DNA from 3 places in the Streptosporangium sp. NPDC049376 genome. Region 1 is predicted to be linked to each of the others. Evidence: predicted binding sites of a transcription regulator. Region 1 holds the regulator's gene; each other region holds the start of a gene.
What was found. The regulator LexA, encoded in region 1, represses DNA repair genes until DNA is damaged. The targets are predictions, from matches to a motif close to TCGAACANNTGTTCGA.

Region 2: ruvC (crossover junction endodeoxyribonuclease RuvC) is a predicted target of LexA. The motif match lies at 4,575-4,590, and genes of this name have one in related genera.
Region 3: ACIBVQ_RS02865 (SAV_6107 family HEPN domain-containing protein) is a predicted target of LexA. The motif match lies at 2,456-2,471, and genes of this name have one in related genera.

What each region holds. Positions count from the first base shown of each region.
Region 1 is NZ_JBITMT010000018.1:32,422-38,667, forward strand. Features, by position in the region: gene ACIBVQ_RS32190 (hypothetical protein) at 1-1,140, opposite strand, end outside; gene leuS (leucine--tRNA ligase) at 1,680-4,166, shown strand; gene lexA (transcriptional repressor LexA) at 4,243-4,953, opposite strand; gene ACIBVQ_RS32205 (hypothetical protein) at 5,153-5,503, shown strand; gene nrdR (transcriptional regulator NrdR) at 5,986-6,246, shown strand, end outside.
Region 2 is NZ_JBITMT010000016.1:108,456-114,701, reverse strand. Features, by position in the region: gene secD (protein translocase subunit SecD) at 1-1,518, opposite strand, end outside; gene yajC (preprotein translocase subunit YajC) at 1,638-2,006, opposite strand; gene ruvB (Holliday junction branch migration DNA helicase RuvB) at 2,233-3,279, opposite strand; gene ruvA (Holliday junction branch migration protein RuvA) at 3,341-3,961, opposite strand; gene ruvC (crossover junction endodeoxyribonuclease RuvC) at 3,958-4,542, opposite strand; gene eis (enhanced intracellular survival protein Eis) at 4,646-5,803, opposite strand; gene ACIBVQ_RS31105 (YebC/PmpR family DNA-binding transcriptional regulator) at 5,872-6,246, opposite strand, start outside.
Region 3 is NZ_JBITMT010000001.1:620,298-626,543, reverse strand. Features, by position in the region: gene ACIBVQ_RS02875 (transcriptional regulator) at 1-380, shown strand, start outside; gene ACIBVQ_RS02870 (PP2C family protein-serine/threonine phosphatase) at 530-1,756, shown strand; gene ACIBVQ_RS02865 (SAV_6107 family HEPN domain-containing protein) at 1,762-2,208, opposite strand; gene ACIBVQ_RS02860 (L,D-transpeptidase family protein) at 2,935-3,717, opposite strand; gene ACIBVQ_RS02855 (YbaK/EbsC family protein) at 3,836-4,315, shown strand; gene ACIBVQ_RS02850 (GNAT family N-acetyltransferase) at 4,392-4,946, shown strand; gene metF (methylenetetrahydrofolate reductase [NAD(P)H]) at 4,943-5,878, opposite strand; gene ACIBVQ_RS02840 (polyprenyl synthetase family protein) at 6,007-6,246, shown strand, end outside.

The sequences.
Region 1 (6,246 bases):
CGGGGTGGGCTCGGGCGCGGTCGTCGCGGCGAGGGCCCAGACGGCGGGGTTGTTCGGCACCCCGAAGCTGCCCCGGGCGGCGTCCTCGCCGAAGGGCGCGCCGTCACGGCTCGGCTCCTCCTGAGGAGGGGTCGACCACGTGTGCGACAGCGGGTCCCGCACGGTTCCCTCGGCCGCGGAGGGCGGCCACACGGGGTTGTCCCCCGGCACGGCCGACGGCCACGCGGTTGCCCCGGGCGCCGGGTCTCCCGCGGGCGCGGTGGGTCCCGCGGCCGGACCGGAGGCCGGAGCGGCGGGTGGCCACCCGGTGTTCTCGGCGGAGGCGGACGGCCAGGCGGAGCCGTTCGCCTGGGCCGTCGGCGGCCACACGGCGTTGTCCTGCGGCGCGGCGGACGGCCAGGAGGCGTTTGCGGTGGCGGGCGGCTGCGCGGCGTCGTCCTGTGGGGTGGTGGCGGACGGCCATCCGGTGTTCTCGGCGGTGGCGGGCGGCCACACCGGGTTGTCGGCGGGTGCCGCCTCCGCCGGGGGCTGCGGGTCCCACCGGGGCTCGGCACTCACGGGAGCGGCCTCGGGAAGCTGGCCTCCGTATCCGCCGGCCAGGTCGGGGTCCGGCCTGAGGGCGTCCTTCGGCTGCGGGGTGAACGCGTCGCTCCAGCTGGTCGTGGCGCTGGAGGCGGGGCGGTCCCGCGGATCGGCGGGCGCCGTACGGGCTGCCCGGTCCCACCCGGTCCCCGCCGGGGAGTTCCAGCCGGACGCCGGATCGGTGACGGGAGGCTGGGTGGGGACGCCCTGCCGGGGGGTCTCCATGTCGTCGGGCGCGCCCCCAGAAGGGGAGGCCAGCGCCTGGTCCCAGCCGCCGCCGAGAGTCGCGGAACCGTTGGAGGATCCGCTGGGAGCCCCGTTGGGGGTCTGGGACGGCGTCGGCTGGCTCCAGCCGTATTCGGGCGTGCTCGCCCCCGCCTGCTCCCAACCGGCGCCCGGCTGTCCCTGGCCGTCGGCGGGCGAGGCCGGCTCCTCATGGGGGAGGGGAAGTCGTGGCGACGAGGCGCCGAAGGAGTCGTTCGCCCAGCCGGACGTCGTCTCCGCCGCCTCCGGCCACGCCGGAGGCAGGTGGGGCTGGCTGGGCTGCTCCGGGGCCATGGCTTCCTTACCTTCCGCACGGGTGCCCGAATTATGGGTATTCGGCATGGTCTCACGGGAGGCAGGGATGTTCGCAGGGAAACCGGAGAACGCCCCCCTGAACTGGAGTCCTGTGGGGTCGGTCGGTGGATCCTGCATCGGCAGGCCGGCCTCCAAGGGATCCGGGCCCTGCCCCGGCTCGACTGAGTGTGCCACGGTGAGAAGAGTAAACTGACGGGACATGCGAGGTCACAACGGATGTGTCCCCATCAGGTCTCGGCCCGCTCCAGGCACGTGATTGCTCTTATTGTGCTGGATCGCCGGACGGGCGTCCTCCGTTTACCGTGATCCAATTCGTTTCCCCAGGCCACGAATACGGCTTGCGGACTGCGATAGTCTTGCCGTATGCGTGCCGCGACCCTGCTGCTTACCGGGCCGCATCGGCCTTCTCGGCGTTAGACGCCCGCCGGTGCGGCTGCCCTTCGCATGAGCGGAGGGTTTTTCTATTGGGCCGGACGGGTCAGATCATCGCAGCAGACGTATACCGAGGGAAGATTGACGTGAGCGAGCGAGCCGACGTGAACAGCGACGAGCAGCACTACGATCCGCAGGCACTGCAGGTCAAGTGGCAGCGGCGGTGGGAGGAACTGGACCCGTTCCACGCCTCCGACGACCCCGCGGACCCGCGTGAGCGTCGCTACATGCTCGACATGTTCTCCTACCCCTCGGGCGACCTGCACATGGGTCACGCCGAGGCCTTCGCCATCGGTGACATCGTGTCGCGCTACTGGTTCCAGCGCGGCTACAACGTGCTGCACCCGATCGGCTGGGACTCCTTCGGCCTGCCCGCGGAGAACGCCGCCATCAAGCGTGACGCGCACCCGGCCGAGTGGACCTACGCCAACATCGAGACCCAGGCGGCCTCCTACAAGCGTTACGCGGTCTCCTTCGACTGGTCCCGCCGCCTGCACACCAGCGACGCCACCTACTACCGGTGGACGCAGTGGCTGTTCCTGCGCTTCTTCGAACGCGGCCTGGCCTACCGCAAGGGCGGCCTGGTCAACTGGTGCCCCAACGACCAGACCGTGCTGGCCAACGAGCAGGTCGTCGGAGGCAGGTGCGAGCGCTGTGGCGCCGAGGTCGTCCGCAGGGAGCTGACCCAGTGGTACTTCAAGATCACTGACTACGCCGACCGGCTGCTGGACGACATGGCCCAGCTGGAGGGCGGCTGGCCCGAGCGCGTGCTGACCATGCAGCGCAACTGGATCGGCAGGTCCGAGGGCGCGGACGTCAACTTCGTGATCGAGGGTCGCGACGAGCCGGTCACGGTCTACACCACCCGCCCCGACACGCTGTACGGCGCGACCTTCTTCGTCGTCGCCCCGGACGCCCCGCTGGCCGAGGAGATCGTCTCCGACGAGCAGCGGAAGGCCTTCGAGATCTACCGGGCCGAGGTCGCCAAGCTGTCCGACATCGACCGGCTGTCCACCGAGAAGGAGAAGACCGGCGTCTTCCTGGGCCGCTACGCGATCAATCCGGTCAACGGCGAGCGCATGCCGGTCTGGGCGGCCGACTACGTGCTGTCCGACTACGGCCACGGCGCCATCATGGCGGTTCCCGCCCACGACCAGCGCGACCTCGACTTCGCCCGCGCCTTCGACCTGCCGGTGCGGGTCGTCGTCCACACCGGCATGGCCGACCCGGGGGAGACCGGGATCGCCACCGCGGGTGAGGGCACCCTGGTCAACTCGGGGCCGCTGGACGGCCTGTCCAAGGCCGAGGCCATCCACAGGATCATCGAGGTGCTGGCCGGGCGCGGGACCGGCAGGGCTGCGGTCAACTTCCGCCTGCGTGACTGGCTGCTGTCCCGCCAGCGTTTCTGGGGCTGCCCGATCCCGATCATCCACTGCGCGGACTGCGGCGAGGTCCCGGTCCCCGACGACCAGCTGCCCGTCACCCTGCCCGACATGCGTGGTGAGGCGCTGGCGCCCAAGGGTGTCTCCCCGCTGGCCTCGGCCGAGGACTGGGTCAACGTCTCCTGCCCCAAGTGCGGCGGAGCCGCCAAGCGTGACACCGACACGATGGACACCTTCGTCGACTCCTCGTGGTACTACCTGCGTTACGTGGATCCGACCTACCTGGACGGTCCCTTCGACGTGGAGAAGGTCCGCAGGTGGGGGCCGATCGACCAGTACGTCGGCGGTGTCGAGCACGCGGTGCTGCACCTGCTGTACTCGCGTTTCTTCACCAAGGTCCTGCACGACATGGGCATGCTCGACTTCACCGAGCCCTTCCTGCGCCTGCTGAACCAGGGGCAGGTCATCAACCAGGGCAAGGCGATGTCGAAGTCGCTGGGCAACGGGGTCGACCTGGGCCAGCAGATCGACACCTACGGCGTCGACGCGGTCAGGCTGACCGTGCTGTTCGCCGGCCCGCCCGAGGACGACATCGACTGGGCCGACGTCTCCCCGGCCGCGTCGCAGAAGTTCCTGGCCAGGGCCTTCCGCGTCATGGCCGAGGCCGGTGCGGGATCCGCACCCGGCGTCGCCTTCTCCACCGGTGATCTGGAGCTGCGCAAGGTCGTCCACCGGACCGTGGACGAGGTCACCAAGCTGCTCGACTCGCACCGCTTCAACGTCGCGATCGCCAGGATGATGGAGCTGACGACCGCCGCCAGGAGGGCCATCGACTCGGGCCCCGGTGCCGCCGACCCGGCGGTGCGCGAGGCCGCGGAGACCCTGGCGGTCATGCTGTCCCTGGTCGCGCCGTACGCGGCGGAGGAGGGCTGGGAGCGGCTGGGGCACCCCGCCTCCGTCGCGACCGCCGGGTGGCCGGTCGCGGAGGCGGCGCTGCTGGTGCAGGAGACCGTCACCTGCGTCGTACAGGTCGCGGGCAAGGTCCGTGACCGTCTGGAGGTCTCCCCGGAGATCTCCGATGCCGACCTGGAGGCACTGGCGCTGGCGTCGGAGAAGGTGCAGGCCTTCCTGTCCGGCGCGCCCCGCAAGGTCATCGTCAGGGCCCCCAAGCTGGTCAACATCGTTCCCTGATCGTGAACGCAGAAAGGAGTGACCCTCGGTTTGAGGGTCACTCCTCGCGTTCCGGGAGAGATGCCGCCGGGGCGCCTCAGAGCTTGCGCAGCACCGCCACGACCTTGCCCAGGACGGTGGCCTCGTCACCGGGGATCGGGTCGTAGTTCGTGTTGTGCGGAACCAGCCAGACGTGGCCGTCCTTGCGCTTGAAGGTCTTGACCGTGGCCTCGCCGTCGATCATCGCGGCGACCACGTCGCCGTTGTCGGCGACGGGCTGCTGGCGGACGACCACCCAGTCGCCGTTGGCGATCGCGGCGTCGATCATGGAGTCGCCCGTGACCTGGAGCAGGAAGAGGGTGCCCTCGCCGACGAGCTGCTTGGGCAGGGCGAAGACGTCCTCCACGCTCTCTTCGGCGAGGATCGGGCCGCCGGCGGCGATCCGGCCGACGAGCGGCACGTAGGCCGCGGTCGGGCGGTTGACCGAGGTCTCCTCGGCGTTGGTGTCGGGGTCGACCCACAGCACCGGCTCGCCGGGCAGGCGCACCTCCAGGGCACGCGGGCGGTGCGGGTCGCGGCGCAGATAGCCCTTGCGCTGCAGGGCCGTCAGCTGGTGCGACACGCTGGAGGTGCTGGTCAGCTGCACCGCCTCGCCGATCTCGCGCATCGACGGCGGGTAGCCGCGCTGCTGCACCGAGTCGCGGATCACCTCAAGGATCTTGCGCTGCCTGGGGGTGAGGCCGAGGGAGTCACGCCTGCGCACCGTCAGGTCACTGACGGCCGCGCCGCTCTCGTCGCGCTCACTCATATGATCTCCTCGCTCCCGGTCTGTATTGGTTGCGTCGCACACAGCGACCGTACCTCCGCCGAAGATCATACTCAAACATTTGTTCGAATGGTCCTCGAAATCGGTGGCGGCGTGGTGTACAACATCGTACGGGAGTTCGATCGACATCGTGTTCGATTCGCCGATCTTTCTTCGACATGTGTTCGGCCAGGTCGAAGAGATGGGGGGCACCGTGAAGGCGGCCACGAGGACAACCAGGCCCACGTTGACGCTGGTCAGGGGCACCGGGGAGGCGGCCGCCAAGGACGCGGGCCGTGGGGCGGCGGGGGGAGGGCGGCCCGTCGCGCGTCCCCGTGGGACCGCCGCGGGGCGTGCGGGCCGTACGGTTCCGGCGGTTGCGCGGAGGCGGGCCGTCGCCGGGGGGAGGGTGGTGCACGCGACCGTCCGGCGGAGGCGTGCCCCGGTCAGGCTGACCCGCAGGGGGAGGGTCGTGGCGGTCCTGGCGCTCGTGCTCCTCGTTCTGGCGGCCTTCTGGGCGGGTGCCCTCCTGGACGCGGCCCTCGCCTCCTAGGAGGCTTTCCGGGGCGCCTCGACGGGCCTCTGCGGGCCCTGTGGCCAGTGGGGGTCCTGGCGTTCCGAGGAGGGGCGGGCGGGGGCGCCGACGACGGAGCGTGACGACGCGCCCCGGGCTCACCCGATAATGGATCTCGGCGATCGGCCCGTTCGCATGCCCCGGGGAGGGGTGCCGCATGTCCGGACGGCGCCCGCGGGGCCGCACCGGAAGGGCGACACGCCCGGCTGACGCCCTTGAGCTGCGCTGATCGGCGACTTCGCTCGGCAGGCCCTTCCTAACTTGCGTTCATGGTCCGACACTCCTACGGTTGGACCACAACATCTAGTGGCTTCATCATTCCGCTCCACCATAGATTGTGTTTCTATTACCGCATCTCGACCATTCGAGGGCGTGCGTGAGCGTCTCCACACGGAGATCGCAGAGCCGGCGGAGCAACGCGAGGAAGATGAGCCGCTGGGCAAGTCAGGGAGGCGACACGCGTGCACTGTCCGTTCTGTCGTCATCCTGACACGCGGGTCATCGACAGCCGGTCGACCGAGGACGGCAGCGCCATCCGGCGCAGGCGCACCTGCCCGGAGTGCGGGCGCAGGTTCACCACGCAGGAGACGGTGTTGCTCATGGTGAGCAAACGCAGCGGGGTGACCGAGCCGTTCTTCCGGGACAAGGTGATCGCCGGTGTCCGGCGTGCGTGTCAGGGGCGCCCGGTGAGCGAGGACTCGCTGGCCCAGCTCGGCCAGCGG
Region 2 (6,246 bases), on a different contig from region 1:
GATCGTCCGGCGGGCGCGGGTCCAGGCGACCTCGACGGCCGTGCGCAGCGACCGGCGGCCCTCCTTCATCTCATCTCGTATTCGTTCGAAGTAGACGATGAAGGAGTCGGCGGTGATACCGATCGAGACGATGAGGCCGATGATGTGCGGCAGCGACAGGCGGAAGCCCGCGAAGGCACCGAGGATCACGACCGCCTGGTAGGTGAGGATCGAGGCGGCCAGCAGGCTCAGCACCGAGACGACGCCAAGGCCGCGGTAGTACAGCATGGAGTAGACGACCACCAGGGCCAGGCCGATGCCACCGGCGATCATGCCGCCGCGCAGCTGGTCGGCGCCCAGGGTCGAGGAGACCTCGTCGATCGAGCTCTTCTCGAACTTCAGCGGCAGCGCGCCGAACTTCAGCTGGCCGGCCAGCTCGTTGGCCGTCACCTGGGTGAAGTTGCCGGAGATCTGCGCCCGGCCGCCGGTGATGGGCTCCTGGATGACCGGCGCGGAGATGATCACACCGTCCAGGACCATGGCGACCTGGTTGCGCGGCGGCTGGGAGTTGAACGCGGTGGTGGTCACCTTGGACCACTGGTCGGGGCCCTGCCCCTTGAAGGAGAGCTGGACGAGCCACTCACCGGTGGTCTGGTCGACGCCCGCGTTGGCGCTGGCGATCGCGCTTCCGGTGACGGCCGCCTTGTCGAGGACGTACTTGGCGCTGCCGTCCTGGCTGCAGCCGGCGTACTGCTTGTTGGGGTCGTCCTGGGCGCCCTGGCCCTTGTTCTTGGAGCAGTCGAGGGCCTCGAACTGCTTGAGCACCGCCGGGTCGATGCCGGTGGTGTCCACGTCGGCCAGCGGGTTGTCCGCGGGCGAGGAGGGCTGGGGCGAGGGGGAGCTGCTCTGGCCGGGCTTGGCCGAGGGGGAGGCCTCCGCCTTGTCGCCCTTCTTGCCGGTGTCCTGCTTGCTCTCCTGCTTGCCGGTGGCGGTCGGGGTCGCCTCCGGGCTGGGGTTGAGGAGCGCCGCCGACAGGGCGCGGCCCGCGGGCGAGGCGCTCGGGTTCGCGGCGGCCGTCGCGGTCGGCTCCGGCGTCTTCGTGCCCTGCTCGGCCGCGGGGGAGGCGGACGGGGCGGGGGACTTGTCGCCCTTCTTGCCGGGAGCCGTCGAGGAGGGGGAGGATGACGGCGTCGGCGCCTGGGTGGGCATCTGCCCCGGCGGCTGGGGTGCCCCTGCCGCGACCGCCATCACCTGACGGAAACGCAGTTCCGCGGTGGTGCCGACCAGCTTGACGACTTCCTCCTGGCCAACTCCGGGGACGGAGATGACGATGTTGTCACCGGATTTGGCGACCTCGGCGTCGGAGATACCGCTGCCGTTCACCCTGTTTCGGATGATGCCGACGGCGAGATCCAGGCTTTCCTCTGTGGGAGCCGTGCCGTTCGGGGTGACGGGCTGCAGTGTCACTGTCGTGCCACCGGCGAGGTCGAGGCCATATTCGGGGGTGTAAGCCCTGTTCAGGAGCATCACCCCACCCATGGCGAGAATAATCGCCAGTAGCAGTAGGAGCACGCGCCCCGGTCTGCTCTGGCCGCTGGTCGGTCGGGCCACTGGTCGTCAGTTCTTTCGGCTATAGGGAATGTTGGCGAGCCTACTTATCACTTCTTGGTCGTCGAGTCCTGGTCGTCACCGGGCGACTGCGCGGTTTCCACCACATTGTCATCCACGGTGTCGGTGTTCTCGGCGTCGCCCTGCGTGTCGTCGACCGGGCCCACCACACGCCCGATCGCGGCCTTGACCCAGCGGGTCTCGACGCCGGGGGCGATCTCCAGGATCACATCTTCGGCGTCGATCGCTACCACCGTCGCGAAAAGCCCGGTAGTGGTCATGATGCGGGTCCCCGGGGTGAGGGAGTTCTGCATCTGCGCCTGCTCCTGCTGCCGCTTACGCTGCGGCCTGATCAGCAGGAAGTAGAACACCACGACCATCAGCGCGATCATGATAAGGCTGGAGTAATTGCCGCCCATTGGGCCGCTCCTTCGGTTAAGGATGACCGGCCGGAGCCGGACGTCATGTGAGGCCACGCCGCGCTCAGCACGTCAGCCTACACAGCCAGCCAAGCCACGGAGTTTAGGCGAGCTGTTAGGAGCGCGGCAACGAGGTCACGTTCTGGCGCGCGGGGAAGTTCCCATTTTGATACGGTTGTCACCTTTTTGTGATCAACCCCGTGCGTTTTCTCACCGTAACTCAACGTCAGGACGCTGCGGGGTCATCCCCAAGATCATGCAGGTCAGGCCCCTGGCCGGGCATCGGCACCGCGCCGAAGGCTCCGGGAGGGGGCGTCAACCCCAGGTGGACCCAGGCCGCCGCGGTCGCGACGCGTCCGCGAGGGGTGCGGGCCAGCAGGCCCTGCCGTACCAGGAACGGCTCCGCGACCACCTCGACGGTCTCCGGTTCCTCCCCCACCGCGACCGCCAGTGTTGACAGACCGACGGGACCGCCACCGAACTTGCCGAGCAGGGCGCCCAGGACGGCGCGGTCGAGACGGTCGAGCCCCTCGGCGTCCACCTCGTAGAGGTTCAGCGCCGCGGCGGCGACGTCCCTGCTGATCACCCCGTCCGCCCGGACCTCGGCGAAGTCGCGCACCCGGCGCAGCAGCCGGTTGGCGATGCGGGGCGTGCCCCGGGAGCGCCCGGCGATCTCGTGTGCCGCGTCGCCCGGGAGACGCAGGCCGAGCAGCCGTGCCGAACGGTGCAACACCTGTTCGAGCTCGGCGGCCTCGTAGAAGTCCATGTGCGCGACGAAGCCGAACCTGTCACGCAGCGGCGCGGGCAGCAGGCCCGCCCTGGTGGTCGCCCCGACCAGGGTGAAGGGCGCCACCTCCAGCGGGATGGCGGTCGCGCCCGGCCCCTTGCCGACCACGATGTCGACGCGGAAGTCCTCCATCGCGAGGTAGAGCATCTCCTCGGCGGGACGGGCCATCCGGTGGATCTCGTCGATGAAGAGGACCTCTCCCTCGGAGAGGGTGGACAGAATCGCCGCGAGGTCACCCGCCCGTTCGAGGGCGGGCCCGGAGGTGAGCCTGAGCGGCGCGGAGAGCTCGGCCGCGATGATCATCGAGAGGGTCGTCTTGCCCAGACCGGGCGCGCCGCTCATCAGCACGTGGTCCGGGGGACGGTTGCGCCGCAACGCGCTGTGCAGCACCAGGGAGAGCTGCTCGCGCACCCGCGCCTGGCCGATGAACTCCTCAAGACGTTTGGGACGCAGCGCGGCCTCGATCAGGCGCTCGTCACCCTCCATCTCGGGTGAGACCAGATCCCGTTCCGCGCTCACGTCGTCTCCGCCTTTCCTGTGCCCTGTCTCACCGGACGCTCAGCACGCGAAGCGCGGCCTTGAGCAGCACGGCGACCTGGGGAACCCTGCCCTGCGCGATCTCGGCGTCGGCCTGGACGGCCACCGTGGCGACCGCCTCGTCGGCGTCCCTGACCGAGTAGCCGAGACCGACCAGGCCCGAGTGCACCTGGTCGCGCCAGGGCGGGACTGCGGCGGTGCCGTCGAGCGCGGCGTTGACCGCCTCCTCCGGCGTGCCGAGCTTGTCCTTGAGGTCGACGATGATCCGCTGAGCGCCCTTGGGGCCGACTCCGGGCACCCTGGTCAGCGCCTTGACGTCGGCGCTCGCCACCGCGATCCGCAGGGCGTTCGGCGTGTGCACGGCGAGCATGGCGAGGGCGACCTTGGGGCCGACCCCGTTGGCCGTCTGCAGCAGTTCGAAGACCAGACGCTCGTCGTCGGTGCCGAAGCCGAACAGTGTCAGGGAGTCCTCCCTGACCACGAGCGAGGTGGCCAGTCTGGCCTCCTCCCCCACCCGCAGCGCCGCCAGTGTGCCGGGTGTGCAGTGGACGAGCACGCCGATCCCGCCGACCTCGACCACCGCCCCCTCCGGCGCGATCGCGGCCACCCGTCCCCGCACCGAGGCGATCACTTCGTGCTTCCCTTCGAATATCCGGCCCTGCCCCCGCCGCGGAAGTAGGCGGCGGCGCTCGTGCCGGGAGCGGCGGCCTTCGCGACCGCCTCCGCGAGCCTGTTGCGCGCCCCGCCCCGCCACACGTGACAGATCGCGAGGGCGAGGGCGTCGGCGGCGTCGGCGGGCTTGGGCATCTCGTCCAGGCGCAGGAGCCTGGTCACCATCGTGCCGACCTGTCGTTTGTCGGCGGTGCCGCTGCCGGTGATCGCGGCCTTGACCTCGGAGGGCGTGTGCAACGCCACCGGCAGCCCCCGGCGGGAGGCGCACAGGATCGCCACCGCGGAGGCCTGCGCGGTGCCCATCACCGTCCTGAGGTTGTGCTGGGCGAAGACCCGCTCCACGGCGACCGCGTCCGGCTTGATCTCGTCGAGCCAGCTCTCGATGCCCGCCTCGATCGCCACGAGCCTCGCGCCGGTCTCGTCTTCCGCGGGGGTGCGCACGACCCCGACCTTGACCAGGGTCAGCGGCGCCCCCGGCCGTCCCTCGACCGCGCCGAGCCCGCACCGGGTCAGCCCGGGATCGACCCCCATCACCCGCAGTTCGGGCAACCGCACCGGCACGCCTCCACTCGCCGAACACCTGTTCGGTGCCAGACTCTACCGCCTGCGCGCACACGACGCACGGTTCCCGGGCAGGCACCCCTCAGAAGTGGTCCAGCATGTACGGCCTGGCGTGGAAGGCCCCGTCCAGGGCGGCGTCGCCGTCCGCGGAACCGGTCAGTCCGCCGGTCCTGCGCAGGGTCGCGGCCGGAACCCCGCAGAACAGGGCGGAGAACGCCCCGGCCGTGAAGACGGGCAGAGCCAAGGGGAGGGTACCCGCGGGCTCGGCCGTCGCCCGCCCTCCGGAGACGGACAGGTGCCAGGGCCCGGAGTTCTCCGGCCGCTGGGGGTCCTCGACCTGGATCACGGTGTCGAGGGTGACGCCGGGCGGGAAACCCCGCTCACGGATCGCCGCGGCCAGGTCGACGACGCGGAACATCCAGCGGGTCTGGCCCACCTCGTCCGTCGGGCGGTTCCCGATCAGCCAGAAGACGGGGTCGTCGGGGGCCACGACCGCGTGGACGGACCTGGCGATCGAGGCCGAGGAACCGATCAGGGACCACAGCGTCCGCGCGGTCGCCTCCGAGCCCGCGACCAGGACGGGAACCTCCAGGTCCTGGTCACGCCAGCGGTAGACGACGAGGCCGTCGTGCGCGAGATAGACGAAGTCGTCCCCCGTCGCCAGGCGCGCCCGCCAGACGTCGGCGTCCCAGCAGACGGGGCCGCAGGCGCGGGTGGCCAGGTGGACTCCCCGCAGGACCGAGACGACCCGCTCTGCGTCCTCCGGCCCGGCCCTGCGGACCTGGACCTGCTCGGTCCGCCTGATGGTCCGCAGCGCCTCGGCGGGCAGCACGGCGCGGTGCATGGCTCCGGCGTGCTCCCAGCCCAGCGATCGGTAGATGTGGGTGGTGGCCGGGTAGAGGGCGGAGACCGGGTGACCGAGGCCGGCGCAGCGCTCAAGGGTGGCCAGCATGATGGTCCGGCCTGCTCCCCCGCCCCTGTCCTCCGGGGCGACGGTCACCGAGGCGACGCCGCCGAGGGAGATCGGCCTGCCGTGCCAGTACTGGGTGAAGTCGTTGATCCGGCTCGTCGCGACCAGGCGGGCGCCGTCGAAGAGACCGAGATATCTCCCCGCTTCGAGTGCGGGGGTCACCATCCCGACCCACTGCCGCTGGACCGCCTCCGACACCGGTCCGAAGGCCCGCCTGCGATTGTCCGTCACCGCGTCGAGATCGTCCGCGGTCAGTTCACGTAGCTTCACAGCCACCCAACCTAGGCGGCGCGGTCCGGGCGGGGCGAATCGGTCGTCCCGCCCGGCACGACGGCCGTTCAGGCGTCGAGCTTCTCCAGGACATCGTCGGAGACGTCGAAGTTGGCCCAGACGTTCTGGACGTCGTCGCTGTCCTCAAGGGCGTCGATCAGCCTGAAGACCTTGCGGGCGCCGTCCTCGTCGAGCGGGACGTTCATCGTCGGCACGAAGCTGGACTCGGCGGAGTCGTAGTCGATGCCGGACTCCTGCAGGGCCTTGCGGACCGGGACGAGGTCGGTGGCCTCGGAGACGACCTCGAACTGGTCGCCGAGGTCGTTGACCTCCTCGGCGCCGGCGTCGAGGACCGCGGTCAGCACGTCGTCCTCGCTCAGCGAGCCCTTGGGCACCAGCACGACGCCCTTGCGGTTGAACATGTAGGACACCGAGCCCGGGTC
Region 3 (6,246 bases), on a different contig from region 1:
TCGTCGGCTCCTACGAGCGTGGGGACCGTGCGGTCACGGTGCAGAAGCTGGCCGAGCTGGCCGACTTCTACGGGGTTCCGGTCAATGAGCTCCTGCCCGGGGGCAGCGCGCCGAGCCCTCTTGGCCCCACGCCGAAGCTTGTGATCGACCTTGAGCGTCTTGCCCAGCTGCCCAAGGAGAAGGCGGGTGCGCTGGCTCGTTACGCCGCCACCATCCAGAGCCAGCGTGGTGACTACAACGGCAAGGTGCTGTCCATCCGTCAGGAGGACCTGCGCTCCCTGGCCGTGATCTACGACAAGTCCCCCAGTGAGCTCACCGAGGAACTCATCACCTGGGGTGTGCTCGACCCCGAGGCCCGCAGGGCCGTCGAGTCCTTCTGACGACCCGTCCGGTCGCGGGCACGCGCGGCTGGGCGTGCCCGCGAGCCGTGGTCTTCCTCTCTCGTTAGAACATGGCCCGCACGCCGCCACGGATCACCATCGCTGTGGTAGGAAAAGGCAAACATGGCATTTAACGAGATGTGGTGGACATGGCCCGGGGAGAGGATCGTCACGATCACTCTCGACCGCGCCCTGAAGGCCGTCTCGCCTCACTCAAGGCGGCCCTGGGCTCGACCAAGACCCGGGCGTTCCTGCGGCTGCTGACCTCCGTCGGGGCGACCAGGACCCAGGAGACGCTCAGGCTGCTGCCGTTCGTCGTCATGGCCCTGGTCGCGCTGATCGACTTCGGCTCCGGGCCGACCTCCGGGCTGCTGCCGCTGCTCGCCCTCGGCCCCGCCTTCGCCAGCGTGGCCTGCGGCCTGGCCAGGACCACGATCTCCGGCCTCATCGCACTGGCCCTGTGTGTGGCGCTCGGCGTCTACAACGACATCCTGTGGACGCCCCGCACCAACATCACCATGGCCGCCATCCTCGGTGTCACGGTGGCCAGCGTGCTGGCCAGCGCGGGACGCCTGCGGCACGAGCGTCAGCTCGCCGACGTCCGCTCCGTCGCGGAGGCCGCCCAGCGGGTGCTGCTGCGACCGGTCCCGCGCCGCGCCGGGCCGGGGATCGGCGTGGCCGTCTCCTACACCTCCGCCACGGCCGAGGCCCGCATCGGCGGCGACCTGTACGAGGTGGTGACCACTCCGCACGGGGTGCGCATCATCGTGGGAGACGTCCAGGGAAAGGGCCTGGAGGCCGTGGAGACCGCCGCCGTGGTGCTCGGCGCCTTCAGGGAGGCCGCCCACGACGAGGCCAAGCTGCAGGGCGTCGTGGCCCGCCTGGAGAACGCGCTGTCGCGGGAGCTGTCGGGCGAGCAGTTCGTCACCGCCGTACTCGCCGAGATCACCGACCTGACCGATCTCGGCGAGGCGCAGGAGGGCACCTCCATCACCGTCATCAACTGCGGTCATCCGCCGCCCATGGTGCTGGCGGCCGACGGCAGCCGTTCCTTCGCCGACCCGCCCGACGAGGCCCTTCCGCTGGGCATGGCGTCGTTGAAGGGGGCCGAGGCCGTGCCGTACCAGATCGGCTTCGAACCCGGTGACCAGGTGCTCTTCTACACCGACGGGGTCATCGAGGCGCGCGACGGGACGGGCCGGTTCTATCCGCTGGCCGACAGGGCGCACCTGCTGAACGGCTCCGACCCGCAGCTGGCCCTCGACGCGCTACGCGCCGACCTGCTGCGTCACGTGGGCAAGCCGCTGAACGACGACGCCGCCATGCTCCTGCTGCGCCACCGCGCCGCCCGCCCGCTGGCCTCATCGGCGGCCTAGAGCCGCTAGCCGGCCAGGGGGACGCGGGCCGGGAGGGTGGTCTGGGCGGGCAGGCCCAGGAGGGTCTCCACCGTGACGACGAACCGCTCGGCCTCGGAGATCAGCTCCTCGGCGTCCCTCGCCGAGACCATGCGGGTCATGCCCGCCTCGGCGGCGGCCCGTTTGGTCGCGCTGGTCTCGAAGTAGGGGGCCCACTCGGCCAGCCTGGGCTCGGCCTCGGGCAGCAGCTCCCAGGCGCTGCGCAGGCGGCGCCTGCGGCCGTCCATGGGCCGTGGCCGCGCGGCCAGGATCGCGGCCGCGGCTCTGAGCGCCGCCAGGTGGGCGGCGACGTATCGGGTTGCGGGGGTCCGGGCGGCGCCCGCCTCCTCAAGACAGTCGCGCGCGTCGGCCAGGTGCGCCCGCACCGTGGACGAGAGCCGGGGCCCATCGGAATCGCTGAGCCGAGGGGTCATGTGCTTCAGCCTCCTTGGTCGCAAGCGGCTCCCGGCGAATCCGCCGGTCAGGTCAACACTCGCAGACCCCACCGACAAATCCTCCGGGCGGCCGGACGAGGAGCTTCCCCTCTCCCCGCCCGCCCCGGCCCGGCCGGGCCGCCGTGGCCGACGGTCCCGGAAAGGCCAACCACCCTGGACGTGGACCGCGAGCCCCACGTCATCACATCGAACATAAATTCGATCACTGGTAGTGTCAAGTAAACGCACGAACAAAAGTTCGACACCACCGGGCAGCCTAGAACCATACGAATCACCCACCCCGGAAGAACCGCCGGAGAGTCGCCGGTCGCGCGCGGACAAGCCGGGGCGGTCACGGCCAAGGGGTTTCGGACATCCCCGGCTTCCCTCCCTCACCCAGCGGACGCACGGCCGCCTCCATACCCCTTTCCCTGTCGCATTGGCTGATTTATAGGCCTGTGCCTGCTTTAAATGTTCAAGGTGGAGTTTGAGCGTTGTGCGGTTTTCTGCGGCATCTCGGTGGCCGGGAGTCGTGGGCGCCGCGCGTTCCGCGTTGCCCACGAGTTCCCCATGACGAGAACACGGCCCGGTGTTCACAGGGCGGGGAAACAGCCGTCAAGACGGGCCCGCCACGGCGCCCTTTCCCGCGCCCCCGCGGCGGCCCCGGGAACGACCGTGCCCCCGGCCCTTGAAGGACCGGGGGCACGAAGAACCGCGTTCACTCCGTCAGCGAACGAATCTGCCCCGGACGTGCACCGGGACTCCCGTGCCGAGCATGCCGGGCAGGACCGCGGCGACGTTCATCGGCAGCCGCACACAGCCGTGGGAGGCCGGGGCCAACGGCACCGAGAGTGCGCCGTGCAGGGCGATACCGCCGTTGAAGAAGATCGGGTTGTAGAGCTGACCAAGGTATGACCTGTGCCAGCCGTTCCTGCGCCAGGTCGTCTTGTAGTCGCCCGTCGGCGTGCGGGCGCTTCCGCAGAACTTCTGGGTCTTGCCCTCCCAGGTGGCCGTCTCGCAGTACGGAATCCCGCTGCCCGAGGAGATGTGGCTGATCAGCTTCACCCTGCCGTCCACGTACAGGGTCATCACCTGCTGGGTGAGGTTGACCTCGACCCTGGTCGGCCTGCCGTTGGGCACCAGCACCTTCGGCGACCTGGGGTTCTGTAGAGCGTTCCAGGTCTTCCTGGTCACGGTGCTGGTCGGCGCGATGCCGTTGATCTTCTGGAAGGCCCACAGCGCGGTCAGCGTCGTGCCGCCGTAACGCCCGTCGGCCGTGCCCGGCAGGTAGCCCAGCTCCCGCAGCCTGGTCTGCAGCGCCTTGACCGCGGTCCCCTTCGCCCCGAGCCTCAGCGTCTGGCCGGGGGCGACGAACCCCGGCGCCGCCTGGGCCGTGACCGCGGTCGCCGCGGAGGTGACGACCTGAGCGTTCGCGACACCGGGAGAGGCCAGCAGCATCGCCCCCGCCGTCACCAGGGCGGCCACTCCGAGCCGTCCTCCAACCCCCATCACCATCATCCCCTCCTGTCAGTCAAGCCCGAACAACGGACCATAGCGCACCAACCATCCACTCTCCGGCAACGGTTATGAAGAGGTAATCGATGGTCAACCCGTTTAGAGTGACCGGGTGCCGGAAAAGTTGCATCCCAACATCGAGAAGGTCGCCGCGGCTCTGAGAGAGCACGGCGTCACCGGAGAGATCGTCGTCTTCGACGAGGCGACGCCGACGGCGGCGACCGCCGCGGCGCAGCTCGGCTGCGAGGTCGGCGCCATCGCCAACAGCCTGATCTTCGACGCCGACGACCGGCCGCTCCTGGTGCTGACCAGCGGCGCCCACCGGGTGGACACCGGTCTGGTCGCCGAGAAGGTCGGCGCGGCGCGGGTACGGCGGGCGACCCCCGACTTCGTCCGCGCGGCGACCGGCCAGGTCATCGGCGGCGTCGCCCCGCTGGGACATCCCGCCCCGATCAGGACCCTGGTCGACGTCTGGCTCGACAGGCACGAGGTGGTCTGGGCCGCGGCCGGCCACCCGCACACGGTCTTCCCGACCTCCTTCGCCGAACTCCTCCGCGTCACCGGCGGGACCCCGGTCGAGGTCGAGCGCTGAACGCCAGGCGGACACCCGCCAAACCCTGACGAACCTCTCAGATCCTCATGGTGGTCATCCTGCTAGGGTGCGTTGCGTGATCGAACTGCGACGGGTCGGCCCCGAGGAGTTCGCCGTGGGCCTCGACGCGGTCCTCGACGTCTACACCGCGGCGATGCTCCCGCCCGCCGACCAGCTCACCGGGCGAAGGGCGATCATGAGAGGCCACGCCTCCTACTCCCGGTTCACCTGCCTGTTCGCCGAACGCGCCGACGGCAGGACGGTAGGCTTCGCCTACGGCTTCCACGGCGAACCCGGCCAGTGGTGGCACGGCGTCGTCCGTCAGGCGATCACCGAGCACGACGGCCAGGCCAGGACCCGCGAGTGGCTCGACGACGCCTTCGAACTCGCCGAGGTCCACGTCCACCCCGACTACCAGGGCAAGGGCGTGGGCCGGGCGATGGTCACCGGCCTGTGCGCGGGGCGCCTGGAGCGCACCGCCGTACTGTCGACCCGTGACCAGGAGACGGCGGCACGTCATCTCTACCGGAGCCTGGGCTTCGGCGACCTGCTGACCGGGTTCGTCTTCCCCGGGGGCCAGGAGCGCTACGCGATCCTGGGCACCCCGCTCCCGCTGGCCCAGTACGTCTAGACCGCCAGCCGGTCGTCCGCCCCGGTCGTGACGTCGAGGGCCTGGAAGACCTCGCGGGTCGCGCTCGACCGGTTGAAGGTGATGAAGTGGATGCCGGGCGCGCCCTCGTCGAGCAGGGTCTGGCACAGCTCGGCGGCGTGCTCGATGCCCAGGTCGCGCACCGCGGCCGGGTCGTGGGCGACGGCCTCGAACCTGGCGGCGACCTCGGGCGGGAACGGCGCGCCGGAGAGCTGCTCGGAACGGGCGATCGTGCTCATCTGGGTGACGGGCATGATGCCGGGGATGATCGGGGTCTCGCATCCACGGGCGGTCACCCGGTCACGCAGCCTGAGATAGTCCTCCGCGCGGAAGAACATCTGCGTGATCGCGTAGTCGGCGCCCGCCCGGCACTTGCGCACGAAGTGCTCGGTGTCGGCCTCGACGGAGGTGGACCTGGGGTGCTTGTAGGGGAAGGCGGCCACGCCGACGCAGAAGTCGCCGGACTGGCGGATGAGCCTGACCAGCTCCTCGGCGTACTGCACGCCCTCGGGGTGACGGATCCACTCTCCCGTCACGTCGCCGGGCGGGTCGCCCCGCACGGCGAGGATGTTGCGCACGCCCGCCCCGGCGAACCTGCCGATCAGGTGGCGCAGCTCACGCAGGGAGTGGTTGACGGCGGTGAAGTGGGCGACCGGGGTCAGCGTCGTCTCGTGGGCGAGCCGCTCGACGATCTCCACCGTCCGGTCGCGGGTGCCGCCGCCCGCGCCGTAGGTGACCGAGACGAACGTCGGCCGCAGGGCCTCAAGCTCCCGGATGGCCCGCCAGAGCTGACGCTCCCCCTCGTCCGTCTTCGGTGGGAAGAACTCGAACGAGAACGAACGGCCACCGGCGGCGAGGAGCTCGCGGACGGTGGGCACACGTTCGGGGAAGACTGACGAGCGACCCAGAGCCATGCCCCTAGGGTACTGGCCGCCCGACGGAGCGCCACAACCGTGATCGGTTCAACACCCTTCCTCCTGCCGGGCCCCGGCGGGGACACCGCGGGCATAACCTCGCACCTCCGGGCCGATAATCTCGGGGTATGACCCCTTCCGCGGCTGCTCTCGACACCATCCGTTCCGAAGTGGATCGATCCCTCAGGGAGTTCGTCGACCGGCAGCGCCCCCTGGTCGGCGCGCCCGAACTGGTCCCGCTGCTCACCGCGGCCGAGGAGTTCCTCGCGGGCGGCAAGCGGCTGCGACCCGCCTTCTGCTACTGGGGCTGGCACGGCGCGGGCGGGGAGGACGATCCGGCGCTGTTCACCGCCGCGGCCTCCCTTGAG